Regions from separate parts of the Rahnella contaminans genome, predicted to be linked through region 1. Evidence: predicted binding sites of a transcription regulator. Region 1 holds the regulator's gene; each other region holds the start of a gene.

Region 1 (4,907 bases):
GGGCAGCCGCTGCGCCTGTGGTCGCTACGGTTGCCTGGAAACGCTGGCTTCGCTGTCGGCGCTGAAGAAAAAAGCCCGGCAGCTTATCGTGGCAGAGAATCCTTTGCAGCCACCACGCACACCGGGCACGCAGGAGCTGATTGACCGGTTTCATCAGGGCGACGCGGCACTTTGCGCGCAGGTGATGGAGGGTGCGCGGGCGCTGGGACTGAGCCTGTATAATTTCCTCAATATTTTGAACATTAACCGTATTTATCTGTACGGTCGCAGTTGCGGATTCGGCGACGTCTGGCTGAACGCCGTCCGCGCACAGAGCGGGCTGAACCCGTTTGACAGAACCGATCATGTCAAAACGCAGGCGACACACATTGCGCCCGGCACGCTAAGCCGCGAGCAGCAAATTATGGGTATTGGTTACCTGTATGTGGAAAAAGCGCTGGAAGGTATGGCGGGCTGAGCGGCGCATAATTCGTCGATCTGGCTGAAGCATGATAAAATTAAGAATGGCTGCATGATGTGGCCTATTTATCCCAATCTGCGCTCAGAGAATGTTGCTATGACCCTGAATAATCCGGAAAAATTACTTTCACAAGCTGAAGAACTTTGCCAGCAGCGCAATGTTCGTCTTACACCGCAGCGGCTGGAAGTTTTGCGACTGATGGCGCAACAACCCGGTGCGATCAGCGCCTATGACTTGCTGGATCTGCTGCGCGTCAGCGAACCACAGGCCAAACCGCCAACGGTTTACCGGGCGCTGGATTTTCTGCTGGAACAAGGGTTTATTCATCGGGTTGAATCGGCTAACAGCTATGTGCTTTGCCATCATTTCGAAGAGCCGAGCCACACTTCAGCGCTGTTTATCTGTGACCGCTGCGGGCTGGTCACGGAAAAAACCACAGACGGCATTGAAGAACGTCTGGCGAAACTGGCGCTTGAATCTGGTTTTGAGTTGCGTCATTCGGTCGTTGAAGCACATGGCTTATGTGCCGAATGCAAAGTTGTTGAAACCTGCGACAGCCACGATCATTGCGAACACGACCACAGTATTGTGGTAAAAAAACGCTGAGAAATCAGGTGTTTTTGATGGAATTTCAAAAGGCGTAAAGCGGAAGGGTTTTAACGCAGCTGAACGGATAATTTAAGGTGTAGAAGGAAGATGTTGAAGGTTGGGTACATCCTTGTACCCGTATCCTGAAAGTGTTCCGGGTAGGAGCAGCAATAACTCAGGATACGTCACTGATACGCGAGGGGGAGTCGCGTGTTACCAGTGATATTTGTTTTTCGATTCCCAATCCTTGAGCTCTTTCTCGGCCTGATCCTTCTGATAGCCATATCGCTCCTGAATCTTACCTACCAGCTGATCACGTTTACCTTCAACGACTGTCAGGTCGTCATCAGTCAGCTTACCCCACTGTTCTTTCACTTTCCCTTTGAACTGCTTCCAGTTACCGTCGGCTTGGTCCTTATTCATGATAAATATCTCCTGTTACCTTGGGTTGTGGAGCTGCACGTTTGCTGGCAGCCCGTCCTTAACACTTCAAAGCTTAGTAGAGAATGCGGATTCGTCTTCCCAAAACAGGGATAAAAACCACTATTAGGATTAATCCAAAGCAGGATATAACGTGGAATTGGAATCTGTCTGACTGAAAAAGGCCGGTAATTCAGAGCACAGAGAGTGCAAATCCGGTATTTGCTCTAAACAGGTAACACAGCGGATAACACGTGAGAAAAAGGATTTTATCGGGAAAGTTTATTAGCAGCTTCAAACAATATCGCCCCAAAACGGGGCGATGAGATACTGATATTTACAGGCGCGTCAGAGGCGGCCAATGCACCTGCAACGTAGAACTTAAGCGCAGATTAGATCCAGTCGCCGTTGCGGATAACGCCAACCGCCAGACCTTCAATGCTGAAATTCTGTTCACGCAAATCAACCACAATCGGCTGGAATTCGCTGTTTTCAGGCAACAGCTGAACAACACTGCCCTGTTTCTTCAGGCGTTTGACCGTGACTTCATCATCAATACGCGCAACGACAACCTGCCCGTTACGGACGTCCTGCGTTTTGTGTACTGCCAGCAGGTCACCATCCAGAATACCGATATCACGCATCGACATCCCGCTGACGCGCAGCAGGAAATCCGCACTCGGTTTAAACATGGCCGGATCGACCTGGTAATGTCCTTCGATGTGCTGCTGAGCCAGCAGCGGTTCACCGGCGGCAACGCGGCCAATCAGCGGTAAACCTTCTTCTTCTTCCATCAGCAGACGAATACCGCGCGAAGCACCGGAAACGATCTCGATAACGCCTTTACGCGCCAGCGCTTTCAGGTGTTCTTCCGCCGCGTTCGGGGAACGGAACCCCAGACGGGATGCAATCTCTGCGCGGGTCGGTGGCATACCGGTGGTGGAGATATGATCGCGAATAAGGTCGTAGACCTCTTGTTGTCTGGTCGTTAAAGCTTTCATTCCGCCCCCTGGTTGTTTATACAGTCTTGCTGTGAGTATATACAGCTAAACGGGCAATGAAAACCTAAGATTGAATAAAAACAGGGCATAACGATAATTCCTGGAATACAGGTTCCAGATCAGAACCATCGCGGCCAAAAGATGCTGACCCAGACAAAAATCGCCAATATGATGGTCAGAAGTACGGCGGCGGAGCCAATATCTTTCGCACGTCCAGACAGGACGTGAAACTCAGGCCCGATGCGGTCAATCGCGGATTCAATGGCGCTGTTAAGCAGTTCAGTCACACACACCAGCACGACGGAGCCAATCAGCAGGATACGTTCTATACTGCTGACATCCAGCCAGAAAGATAACAAAATTAGCGGGATAGCGACGCTGGCTTCCTGGCGAAAAGCCGCTTCATTTTGCCATGCGGCTTTCAATCCTTTCCAGGAATATCCGGCTGCTTTATAAATTCGGGTAAATCCGGTGACTTGGTTCGCCATTTCGGGTACTGATCCTTAGAGTGTTTGCAGCATTTTAGCTGTTATATGGTATCGCATCACCACAGATCTCATCTGAGCTTTCTGGTATCCTTGCGGCGAAATTGCTAACAAGAGGCTTCACGTTTTTATGTCAGGTTGGCGTAGACTTTATTACACATTATTGAATTTACCACTCTCATTGCTGGTAAAGAGCAAGGTCATACCTTCAGATCCGGTTACCGAGTTGCATTTAGACCCGACGCGCCCGATTTTGTACGTATTGCCTTATAACTCCAAAGCAGACTTGCTGACGTTGCGTGCGCAATGTCTGGCCGAGAATCTGCCCGACCCTCTTATTCCGCTGGAAATCGACGGAACCCTGCTGCCAAGCCATGTTTTCATTGCTGAAGGCCCGCGCGTATTCTCGTATTACACGCCGAAGCAGGAATCCGTAAAGCTGTTCCACGACTATCTGGATTTGCATCGCAACAATCCGGATTTAGACATTCAGATGCTGCCAGTTTCCGTGATGTTTGGTCGTGCGCCAGGCCGGGAAGGTCAGGATGATACGCCGCATCTGCGCGTGCTGAATGGCATCCAGAAATTCTTCGCCGTGCTGTGGCTCGGACGTGACAGTTTTGTTCGTTTCTCTAATACCGTTTCCCTGCGCTATATGGCGACGGAACACGGTACAGACAAAACTATCGCTCAGAAACTGGCACGCGTGGCGCGCATGCATTTCTCCCGCCAGCGTCTGGCGGCAGTCGGCCCGCGCCTTCCAGCTCGTCAGGATTTATTCAATAAGCTGCTGGCTTCCAAGGCCATCGAAAAAGCGATTGAAGACGAAGCCCGCAGCAAGAAAATTTCCCATGAAAAAGCCCAGCAGAATGCTATCGCGCTGATGGAAGAAATCGCGGCGAATTTCTCTTATGAGGCCGTGCGTCTGTCGGACCGTGTGCTGAGCTGGACGTGGAACCGCTTATATAAAGGTATCAACGTCAACAATGCTGAGCGTGTCCGTCAGCTGGCGCTGGATGGTCAGGAAATTGTGTATGTGCCCTGCCACCGCAGTCATATGGACTACCTGCTGTTGTCTTACGTGCTCTATCACCAGGGGCTGGTGCCGCCGCATATCGCTGCCGGTATCAACCTGAATTTCTGGCCAGCCGGTCCGATTTTCCGCCGTCTGGGCGCGTTCTTCATTCGTCGTACCTTTAAAGGCAACAAACTCTACTCCACCGTTTTCCGTGAATATCTGGGCGAGTTGTTCAGCCGTGGTTATTCGGTCGAATACTTTGTCGAAGGTGGTCGTTCACGCACCGGACGCCTGCTGGAACCCAAAACCGGTACGCTGGCGATGACCATTCAGGCCATGCTGCGCGGCGGTTCACGTCCGATTACGTTAGTGCCGATTTACATCGGTTATGAGCACGTGATGGAAGTGGGGACCTACGCGAAAGAATTGCGCGGTGCGACCAAAGAAAAAGAAAGCCTGACCCAGATGCTCAATGGTCTACGCAAACTGCGCAACCTTGGCCAGGGTTATGTCAATTTCGGTGAACCGCTGCATCTGACTACGTACCTGAACCAGAATGTGCCGACCTGGCGTGAAGCAATCGATCCTATCGAAGCGCAACGTCCAAGCTGGCTGACGCCAACGGTGCAGGATCTGGCAGAGCAGATCATGGTGCGTATCAACAACTCAGCGGCAGCCAATGCCATGAACCTGTGTTGTACGGCGCTGCTGGCATCGCGTCAGCGCTCACTGACCCGCGAACAGCTGATCGAACAAATCGACTGCTATCTGCAATTGCTGCGTAACGTACCCTATAACGCGGATTCGACCGTGCCTGATCTGAGCGCCGATCAGCTGCTCGATCACGCGCTGAACATGAACAAGTTCCAGGTCGAGAAAGACAATATCGGCGACATCATCGTTCTGCCGCGCGAACAAGCGGTGCTGATGACGTA
Region 2 (4,907 bases), on a different contig from region 1:
GCCGTGCTGACGGCGCAGGCCATCGCGCAAAGTGGGTTGCATCTTGCGGGCTGGATTGCCAATGATGTGCAGGAAACGGGGAAGCATCATCCGGCATACATGGAGACGCTCACGCGTATGTTGCCTGCGCCACTGCTGGGCGAGATCCCGTTCCTGATCGCCGGTCTGGACGTAAATCTGGGGCAATATCTGGATCTCGAACGTCTGCTTTCTTGTGGTGAATGAAGCGCGACGTCAGACCGTCAGATAATTTTTGATTAACGTCTCGTCAAGCTGTGCCAGCGTGCCTTGCGCTACGTTGCGCCCGCCGTCCACCAGACAAAACCGGTCAGCGACGCTGCGGATGAACGGCAATTTATGCCCGACCAGAAGCAGCGTCAGACCAAGGTCACGGTTCAGGCGGTGAATGATGTTACCCATATTCGCCGCCATTGACGCGCTGGTGTGTTCGGTCGGTTCGTCGAGGATCAGAAGTTCGGGCTCCTGAACCAGCGCGCGGCTGATCGCCAGTTGCTGCTGCTGGCTCTCATCGAGCTCTCCCGCTTTACGCATTCCCATTTCCTTAAGCGTCGGAAACAGGTCGTAGACCTCTTCAGGCACGCGACGCGTCTTATTCCGGCTGGCCATCATGGCAATTTGCAGGTTTTCATCGACACTCATCTGCGAAAAAATCTGCCGGCCCTGTGGCACATAACCGATACCGATTTGCGCACGTCTTTCCACTGGCAGATTTAACAAACTCTGAGGCTCTTCGTCGCGCGACTGCCAGGAGATCGCCCCGCTTTTCACCGGAAGATGGCCCATAATGCAGTTCACCAGCGTGGTTTTCCCCACGCCATTTCGGCCGATCAGACACGTACATTGACCGCGGTACAGTTCGAGATTGATATCCCACAGAATATGTTTTTGCCCATAATACTGATTAACTGATTTTACACTTAACATCAGACCTCCCTCCCGCACGGAGCATTCCGCTGAACTTCGCTTTGACCGCCACTGTCACATTTCTGACATTTATGTTCCGCTGTTAACGCCGTAACACAGAATTAAATCCCGTTGATTACCAGCCAACCTCTCAGCATCAATTACAGATAAACAGCCATTAACCAGTGATAAATGGGGTTAACCGCTTTTTCCTTGCACTAAAAATGACTTTGCTTAGCAAAAAACAGGGTAATCATCAGATTTCACTTTCAGGTGAAAAAAGCGGTTCCGGCTACAGGAAACGCTTCCTACAGTGACACTGCAACTCTCAGGCCAAGTTTGTAAAAGTGCCGGGGAAAAGAGAAGTTACAGGGGTGTTAACAGCGGGGCGCACGGCGATTTAGGATTATTCATTAGTGTTGCTCAGGTTTTAACAGAACCGGTCAGACGCGGGAAAAGGGCAACTGCACTTTGCCAGTGCCGCTCTCTCTGATTTTGGTGCAAACGTAAGGGGAGTAAGAAGCAAAAAAATCCTGATGAGATGCACTTTTGGATTTTGCAAGAAACATCCGACCAGAAATCTAGGCAAAATAGGCATAAATAAAGTCTGAAAAAAGGGAAAAAATAACTAAAAAAGATGCTGATCCCCCCTCCGGCGTCTGAAGTGCACTTTTTGCCAACTCCCGCAGCACGGGGCGTGCTGAGAGTTATCCACTATTCCTGTGGATAACCATGTGCATGAGAGTAAGAAAAGATGCTACAGACGAGTCGGGGCGCGGGTTGTGCTCACTTTGCCCGTATTCGCAGCTTTTTGATGATGTTGTTTATAATCAGTGAGTTAGTTAAAAGCAATATGCCCGTAATTCGTTCGTCATAGTTGTGTCAGAATTCGTCAACCTGTGGTCAGAAAGTTAACGGATGAAAAATTTTGGGGATAATTGTCACCTGATGGTGAGAATTCTTTTTCGTAATAACCTAAAAAAGTGCAGATGAAGCAACCTGTTAAATCACCGGTGATTTTTATCGATTGGAGGCTGGTTTTATATACAGTACTATAGGGCGGTAAAATCAAGGCTGGCAAAATTCGCGGAGTCTTTCATACTGTTTTTCCGTGAGCGCCTTTCGTACGGCCTTATGCGTTTTCATTTCAGCCAGGTAGCCCGTCATGAGTAAAGAGTTCAAACTGCATTCCGAATTTAAGCCATCAGGCGATCAGCCTGAGGCAATACGCCGTCTGGAAGAAGGGCTGGAGAACGGTCTGGCGCACCAGACGTTACTCGGCGTTACCGGTTCCGGTAAAACCTTCACCGTCGCGAACGTGATTGCTGACCTGAACCGGCCGACGATGGTTCTCGCGCCCAATAAAACCCTCGCGGCCCAGCTATATGGCGAAATGAAAGAGTTCTTCCCGGAGAACGCCGTCGAATATTTTGTTTCTTACTACGATTATTATCAGCCAGAAGCGTATGTCCCGAGTTCAGACACGTTTATCGAAAAAGATTCCTCGGTGAACGAACACATCGAGCAGATGCGACTTTCCGCGACCAAAGCGCTGCTTGAGCGCCGCGACGTCATCGTGGTGGCATCCGTTTCGGCGATCTACGGTCTGGGCGACCCGGATCTGTATCTGAAAATGATGCTCCACCTGACCAAAGGGATGATTATCGATCAGCGCGCGATCGTGCGCCGTCTGGCCGAGCTGCAATATGCCCGCAATGATCAGGTTTTCCAGCGCAGTACTTTCCGCGTCCGTGGCGAAGTGATCGACGTCTTCCCGGCGGAATCGGACGATCTGGCGCTGCGCATCGAGCTTTTCGATCAGGAAGTCGAGCGGCTTTCCCTTTTCGATCCGCTGACCGGTCAGGTGCAGCACGAAGTTCCGCGTTTCACCATTTACCCGAAAACGCACTACGTCACCCCGCGTGAACGTATTTTGCAGGCGATGGAAGAGATCAAAGTCGATCTGGCCGATCGCCGCAAGGTGTTGCTGGATAACAACAAACTGCTCGAAGAACAGCGTCTCAGCCAGCGTACGCAGTTTGATCTCGAAATGATGAATGAGCTGGGTTATTGCTCGGGTATCGAAAACTATTCGCGCTACCTTTCAGGGCGCGGGCCGGGCGAGCCGCCGCCGACACTGTTTGACTATCTGCCTGCCGACGGTTTGCTGATAGTCGATGAATCCCACGTCACCATTCCGCAAATCGGCGGGATGTATAAAGGTGATCGCTCGCGTAAAGAAACGCTGGTGGAATACGGTTTCCGCCTGCCATCGGCGCTGGATAACCGCCCGATGCGTTTTGAAGAATTTGAAGCGCTGGCGCCGCAGACGATTTATGTTTCCGCCACGCCAGGCGCTTACGAGCTGGATAAATCCGGCGGCGATGTGGTGGATCAGGTGGTGCGTCCGACCGGCTTGCTGGATCCGATTATTGAAGTGCGCCCGGTGACCACGCAGGTCGACGATCTGCTGTCTGAAATCCGCAAACGCGTTGCCATCAATGAGCGTGTGCTGGTCACCACACTGACCAAACGCATGGCCGAGGATTTGACCGAGTATCTGGAAGAACACGGCGAGAAGGTGCGTTACCTGCACTCTGATATCGATACTGTCGAGCGCGTGGAGATCATTCGCGATTTGCGTCTCGGTGAATTCGACGTGCTGGTGGGCATCAACTTGCTGAGGGAAGGGCTGGATATGCCGGAAGTTTCTCTGGTGGCAATCCTTGATGCCGACAAAGAGGGTTTCCTGCGTTCTGAACGTTCGCTTATCCAGACCATTGGTCGTGCGGCGCGTAACCTCAACGGTAAAGCCATTCTTTACGGCGATAGAATCACGAATTCAATGGCCAAAGCTATCGGTGAAACGGAGCGTCGTCGTGCGAAACAGGAAGCTTACAACCTGGAAAACGGCATTACGCCGATGGGCCTGAACAAGAAGATTTCCGATATCCTGCAACTGGGCCAGCCGAAGACCAAAAAGAACAAAGACAAGCGCGATGCCGAAGCGGCGCAAACCTACAAATCGCTTACGCCTAAAGCGCTGGAACAGCGCATTAAAGAGCTGGAAAGCAAGATGTATGCGCACGCCCAGAATCTGGAATTCGAAGAAGCGGCCAATACACGTGACGAACTCCACGCCCTGCGTGAACAGTTTATTGCTCTTTCGTAAGGGAAAAATGATAAAGTGCGCGGCCTGAAAATTGATAAGGAAAAGCGAGCCAATGACTGATACACCACAAAATCCCGGAGCGGCGAAAGATCCGTTGCACGGTGTCACGCTGGAAAAACTGCTGACAACGCTGGTGGATAATTTTGGCTGGCCCGCACTGGCCTCGCAGGTCAATATCAACTGCTTCAAAAGCGATCCGAGCATCAAGTCCAGTCTGAAATTTCTGCGCCGCACGCCCTGGGCGCGTAAGGAAGTGGAAACGCTGTATCTGGATTTTATCGAAGGCCATTTGCGCCCTGATATGACGCGCAGCAAACGTCGCACGCCGCTCTCCGCTGAAAAGCCGCAAAAGCCTAAAGTCAGTACCGTGAAACCTGCCGCCGACAGCCCGTGGAATAATCATCCGCTGGTGAAAAAGTAAATCATTTGCATTTCATTGTGTTCATTTGAGGGAAAGAGTCGTGTCAGAGCAACATGTTCTTATTGTGGTGGATATGCAAAACGGCGTTTTCGCTTCCCCGCGTTATGACCGCAGCGGACGGGCTGAGCGTATTAATCAGCTGATTGACCGGGCAGGGCGCGTCATCTTCATTCAGCACGCTGAAGGTGAAATGACCGAAGGCAGCGAATTCTGGCAGGTGTTGCCTGAGCTACATCAGCCCGAAGGAGCGATTTCTGTCACCAAAACCGCCTGTGATTCTTTCTATCGCACCACGCTGGACGCGGTACTACAGGAACTGAACACGACCCGTTTTACGGTCTGTGGTTGTGCGACAGATTATTGTGTGGATACGACCATCAAAGTCGCCGC
Region 3 (4,907 bases), on a different contig from region 1:
CCATCAGCGCCAGTGACGCCAGCGGTGCCGCGAAACTCACAAAATTCAGCTGGATCAGGGCAAATACTGCCATACCCGTGACGCCAAAAGGGCGTAAAACCGGCGTCACCAGCCGGACAATCCCGTCGAGAACGCCACGAACTTCCAGGTACTTCATGATGATCAGCATGACCACCATGATTGGGATCAGCGTGTAAAGCGCCACGTTAACTGAGGCTTTCCCCGCCGAGAGAATGATCCCGATAATGTCCATTACCCGCTCCGCAAAAATAAATTGCCAGTAACATAGCGCCAACCTGACGTGTTGTCATGCGGTTGAGCAATGATAAAAAAGCGGCTAACGTAACTGAACGCCTGTCAGCTTCTATGAAAACAGTCAACACGGTAAACCGGCTAACCCGCTCATTTGCCGGACGATCTCAGGAGATTTCCATGTCAGATAAAGTGTCCGCCCAATGTCATTGCGGTTCGGTTGTCTTCAGCGCCGTACTGACTGATGGCTATAACAACGTGCTCCGCTGCAATTGTTCGTTCTGCCGTATGCGCGGGGCGGTCGTCGTCCCGGCTCAGGAAGTGGATGTGATCAAGGGCAAGGACTTGCTTACCGAATACCGGTTCAACACCGGCGAAGCAGCCCATTTCTTCTGCTCAGTTTGCGGGATTTACACCTTCCACCAGCGCCGTTCCAATCCTGAATTCTATGGCGTTAATGTCGCCTGTATCGAAGGCGTATCGCCGTTTGATTTCCCGGTGGTCAGCGTCAGCGACGGCATTAATCATCCAAAAGACGGCGGTAAAGGCGGCGTGGCTGGATATATTCGTTACGAGCCGAAATAAATACGAGACGAAGTAATCTGGCTCTGAAAACTAACAAAAATGGCGTCCCGGTAACGCCATTTTTATTTTATCAAATAAAGTCGCGTCCCGTTTAAATGACAGCGGCCCGTTATCTTTACGGGTTTATCTTTTCTGAATTTACCCTGACATTGTTGTTTCTCTTTTTCTGTCCTAATGTTTTTCCCGAGAATAATTTCTCTCTATGGACAAATAAAATTGCAGCGTAGTTTTGCAAATTTATTCGCATTTCAATTTTGCGTGGAGAATTATTGTGACTAACACAACTGTTGCTATTTCAGAAAGTGATTCAGCGGCTTTGCATTTATTAGAGCAGGCAATGGGATATACCTTTCAGGCGTCACTGCGCGCCGTGGCGGAGTTATGCGTTGCTGATTGTCTGGTCAAAGGCCCTAAAACGCCCGATGTACTGGGCAAAGAACTGGGCGTCAACCCGCGGCAACTCTACCGTGTAATGCGGATGGTGGCGTCTAAGAATATCTTTAAGGAACATGAAAACGGTGAGTTTTCCCTGACGCCTTCCGCCGAATTCTTACGTTCAGACGTCCCCGGTTCCCTGCGTGCGGCAGTATTAATGCTGACGCATGAAACACTCTGGCTTCCGCTCGGAAATGTTATAGAAAATATTCGCGGCGAATCCGCCTTTAAAAATCGTTACGGTATGAATTTCTACGAGTATTGGGCTCAGGAAAGTGCGCATGACGGTATTAATGATTTTGACCGGGGAATGTCGTCCATGTCTTCGATTGAAAATAACTTCATCGTTCGGAGTTATCATTTCCCTGATAAATCAACCGTCGTGGATATTGCCGGTGGCATGGGCGGATTATTATTAAAAGTGTTGCAACATAATCCGACGCTGCACGGTATTTTATTCGATCAGCCGCAGGTCTTGCCTAAAAACCGTCTCAGCGAGCTGGGCGATGATTCCCGCTGGGAATTGCATCCCGGCAGTTTCTTTGAATCCTGCCCGACGGCGGATTTTTATATGTTGAAATACATCACGATGGACTGGCCGGAAGAACAGGCGCGCAAAATACTACGCACCTGCCGCAATGCCATGCACGCCGGTTCGAAGCTGCTTATCATGGAACCGGTCATTCCGCGCGGAAACGCCTGGCACGGCGGCAAGGAAGTCGATCTGCTTTTGCTGGCAAGTTTTGATGGCGGGCAAACGCGTTCCGAAGATGAAATCAAAGCGTTGCTGGCGGATGCCGATCTCAAACTGAACCGCATTATTGATACAGGTTGCTACGTCTCGATTGTTGAAGCGGAAATTCGCTGATTTCTGGCGGGAGAACGTTGCGCAAATGCAGTGATAAAGGGGCACGCGGGATATTGCCAGTGTGTGCCCCTTCTGTTTCCGTCGCTCTTTATGGCAAAAAAGTCAGGCGGCTTTCACTGCGCGGGCTTTTTTCGGTGCAGGTGCTGCTTTTTCTTCCGTTTCTGCATCCGCTTCGACGTGTTCCACGGCTACAGGCTCTGCGGTTTCTTCAGTGGTCTCGTCAGCAACGACCGCTACGGTTTCCGGTAATTTACTGGTGCGCAGGATATGCTGAACGGCATCTTTTTGCTCAGCGAGGTGCAGCGCGATATTTTCCGCCAGCACTTCGTCAATCTCAAGCCCGCTCTGCGATAACCACTCGGTGAAGGTATCTGCCATATCGAGCATCTTGTCGTAAGCGTCTGCATCTTTTTTATTGGCAAATGTCATTTTCTCTTCACCTTTTCTGACGACAACAAATTTTGTTTCAACAGCCATGACTCGCTCCTTATACTGTAATTATATACAGCATATTAATGATGAGTGCAGGATACAGCATTCAGCCAGCTTTTTACAGCCCGACTGTATGAAATCTCGACCGGCCTGCGCTACATTCGTACGGTGATCATTAAAACAACCGAAACTCGCGGAGAATACAGTGACAGCAACCGACGTATGCCAGTGGACAAAAGGCGCATTCCATATCACCACGGATAAAACCGCGCAGGATATTCCGGCGATCCATCGTTACCTGACCCGCTCAACGTGGGCTGCCGGAATTGACGAGCAAACCGTGCGCGATTCCGTTGAAAACAGTCTCAACTTTGGTCTGTTTGAAGGCGAAAAACAAATCGGTTTCGCCCGCTTTATCACTGATTACGCCACCTTTGCTTACCTGTGCGACGTCTATGTGCTGGAAGACTATCAGGGTAACAACCTCGGCGGCTGGCTGGTCGAATGCTGCCAGTCGCATCCGGTTTCCGCGCGCCTGCGCCGCATGGTGTTGTTCACCACCACCGCGCCCTGGTTGTATGAAAAATTCGGTTACGAACCGGTAAACAGGCCGGATTATGCGTGGGCGATAACCCGGCCTGATATTTATCGAAAGAAAAGTGACTTGAATGAGGACGTGTAGCGTTTTGTTTACCGGCTGGCCAGCTGCGTTGTCAGGGTTTCAATCCGCTCGGCCAGCTCTTTGGTCAGCGAGGTCAACTCTATGTTCTGCTGGACTAAAACCAGTAACTGGGCGGAATTTTCTTCAGCCACAGTCTGACGTTTTGCCATCGCATCATCCAGATCTTCACGGTGCTGAGCATCCGTCAGCGCGTGTGCCTGGTCGCGTTCGGCCTGACGGGTCTGCGCCAGTAAAATCAGCGGTGCCGCGTAAGCTGCCTGCAAACTGAAGGCCAGATTAAGAAGAATAAACGGATAGGGGTCGAATTTGGATAGCCCGGAGATGTTCAGGTAGATCCAGACTGCCACAATCACTGTCTGCGCGATGAGGAACGTCGGCGTGCCAAAGAACCGGGCGAATGCTTCGGCTTTGAGAGCGAACCATTGTTCACCAAACGTGTGACTGTGACCTTTCAGCGGGCGATAAAAACGGAATTTTTTGACGGGCTGCATCGTGTTGACTCTCATGTTTCGGTGAAAACGGCTTACGACGGGGCTTAACTCTATCGCTATTTTGCCGCTTCCCAAAGCAGTGAGAGTCCTGGCAGTATTAACATACCGTCAATGAAACGGTTGTTCCTGCACTGGCGCGTCAGACCTTTACTCGTAATTCTCGCCATACAGCCCGATCAGGCGGCGGACAACGCCGTTGGTCCAGCCGAAACCGTCCTGAAGCGGATATTCGCCGCCGCCCCCTTCGCGCGCGGCGCTGCCGGAAATGTGGTATTTCTCAATCAGCTTGTGATGTTTCTGATAAAACTGATTCACCGTTCGCAGCCAGCTGCGGGCGATTTCGTCGCCCAGCGCGTCATTGCCGTACAGCTTGAAGCCCTGGATCGCCATCCATTGCAGCGGTGCCCAGCCGTTCGGTTTGTCCCATTGTTCGCCGGTTTCAAACTCCGTGGCCAGCAAACCGCCGGAAGTCAGCAGCCGTTCGCGTACCACGGCGGCGACCCTTTCGGCCTGTCCGTGCGTCGCGAGCCCGACAAACAGCGGCACCACGCTGGCGGCAGAAAACAGCGCCAGTTGCTGACGATGCCAGTCGTAATCGCGGAAGCATCCGTCTTCGTCATCCCACAGATAGCGGGTAATGGCGTCGCGGCGGATCTCCGCTTTCTGCCGGAACAGCGCCTGCGTCTCCCGGTTGCCTTTCAGGCCGGAGATATTCGAAATTGCGTTTTCCAGTTTGTAGAGGAACGCGTTCAGGTCGACCGGAATGAATTGTGTGGTGCGGATACTCGCCAGTCTGTCCGGATCGCGCAGCCAGCGTGAGGAATAATCCCAGCCGGACGCCGCACCGGCGCGCAGATCACGGTAAACTTCATTAGCCGGGCGGCTGGAATGTTTCGCCGTCTCCACGTCTTCGCGCCACGATTCATCACGCGGCGTATCCCTGTCGTCCCAGTAGCGGTTCAGCAGCGTGCCGTCTGGCAGGCAAACCACGTGACGGTATGCCTGATTGGGCATCAGTGATTCCGCGCCGTCCATCCAGAATTCGTACTCTTTCAGCAGATGATCCAGATAACGCCGCGCACCGCGCACGCCGTCCTCCTCGAACAGTTCGACCATCAGGGCAAATACCGGCGGCTGTGAGCGGCTGAGATAATACGTCCTG

What was found. The regulator LexA, encoded in region 1, represses DNA repair genes until DNA is damaged. The targets are predictions, from matches to a motif close to TNCTGTATGTACATACAGNA.
Region 2: uvrB (excinuclease ABC subunit UvrB) is a predicted target of LexA. The motif match lies at 1,957-1,976, and genes of this name have one in related genera.
Region 3: GW579_RS16900 (YebG family protein) is a predicted target of LexA. The motif match lies at 2,631-2,650, and genes of this name have one in related genera.

The regions. Positions count from the first base shown of each region.
Region 1 covers NZ_JAADJS010000005.1:31,115-36,021, reverse strand. The annotation lists gene GW579_RS19385 (ROK family transcriptional regulator) at 1-457, shown strand, start outside; gene zur (zinc uptake transcriptional repressor Zur) at 557-1,066, shown strand; gene GW579_RS19375 (CsbD family protein) at 1,262-1,471, opposite strand; gene lexA (transcriptional repressor LexA) at 1,861-2,469, opposite strand; gene GW579_RS19365 (diacylglycerol kinase) at 2,589-2,957, opposite strand; gene plsB (glycerol-3-phosphate 1-O-acyltransferase PlsB) at 3,085-4,907, shown strand, end outside.
Region 2 covers NZ_JAADJS010000002.1:974,384-979,290, forward strand. The annotation lists gene bioD (dethiobiotin synthase) at 1-225, shown strand, start outside; gene GW579_RS13680 (ABC transporter ATP-binding protein) at 235-945, opposite strand; gene uvrB (excinuclease ABC subunit UvrB) at 2,090-4,096, shown strand; gene GW579_RS13690 (VF530 family protein) at 4,149-4,517, shown strand; gene GW579_RS13695 (isochorismatase family protein) at 4,558-4,907, shown strand, end outside.
Region 3 covers NZ_JAADJS010000003.1:486,943-491,849, forward strand. The annotation lists gene GW579_RS16885 (nucleoside recognition domain-containing protein) at 1-253, opposite strand, end outside; gene GW579_RS16890 (GFA family protein) at 433-837, shown strand; gene GW579_RS16895 (methyltransferase) at 1,109-2,140, shown strand; gene GW579_RS16900 (YebG family protein) at 2,243-2,617, opposite strand; gene GW579_RS16905 (GNAT family N-acetyltransferase) at 2,778-3,254, shown strand; gene GW579_RS16910 (DUF1003 domain-containing protein) at 3,263-3,745, opposite strand; gene GW579_RS16915 (alpha,alpha-trehalase) at 3,893-4,907, opposite strand, start outside.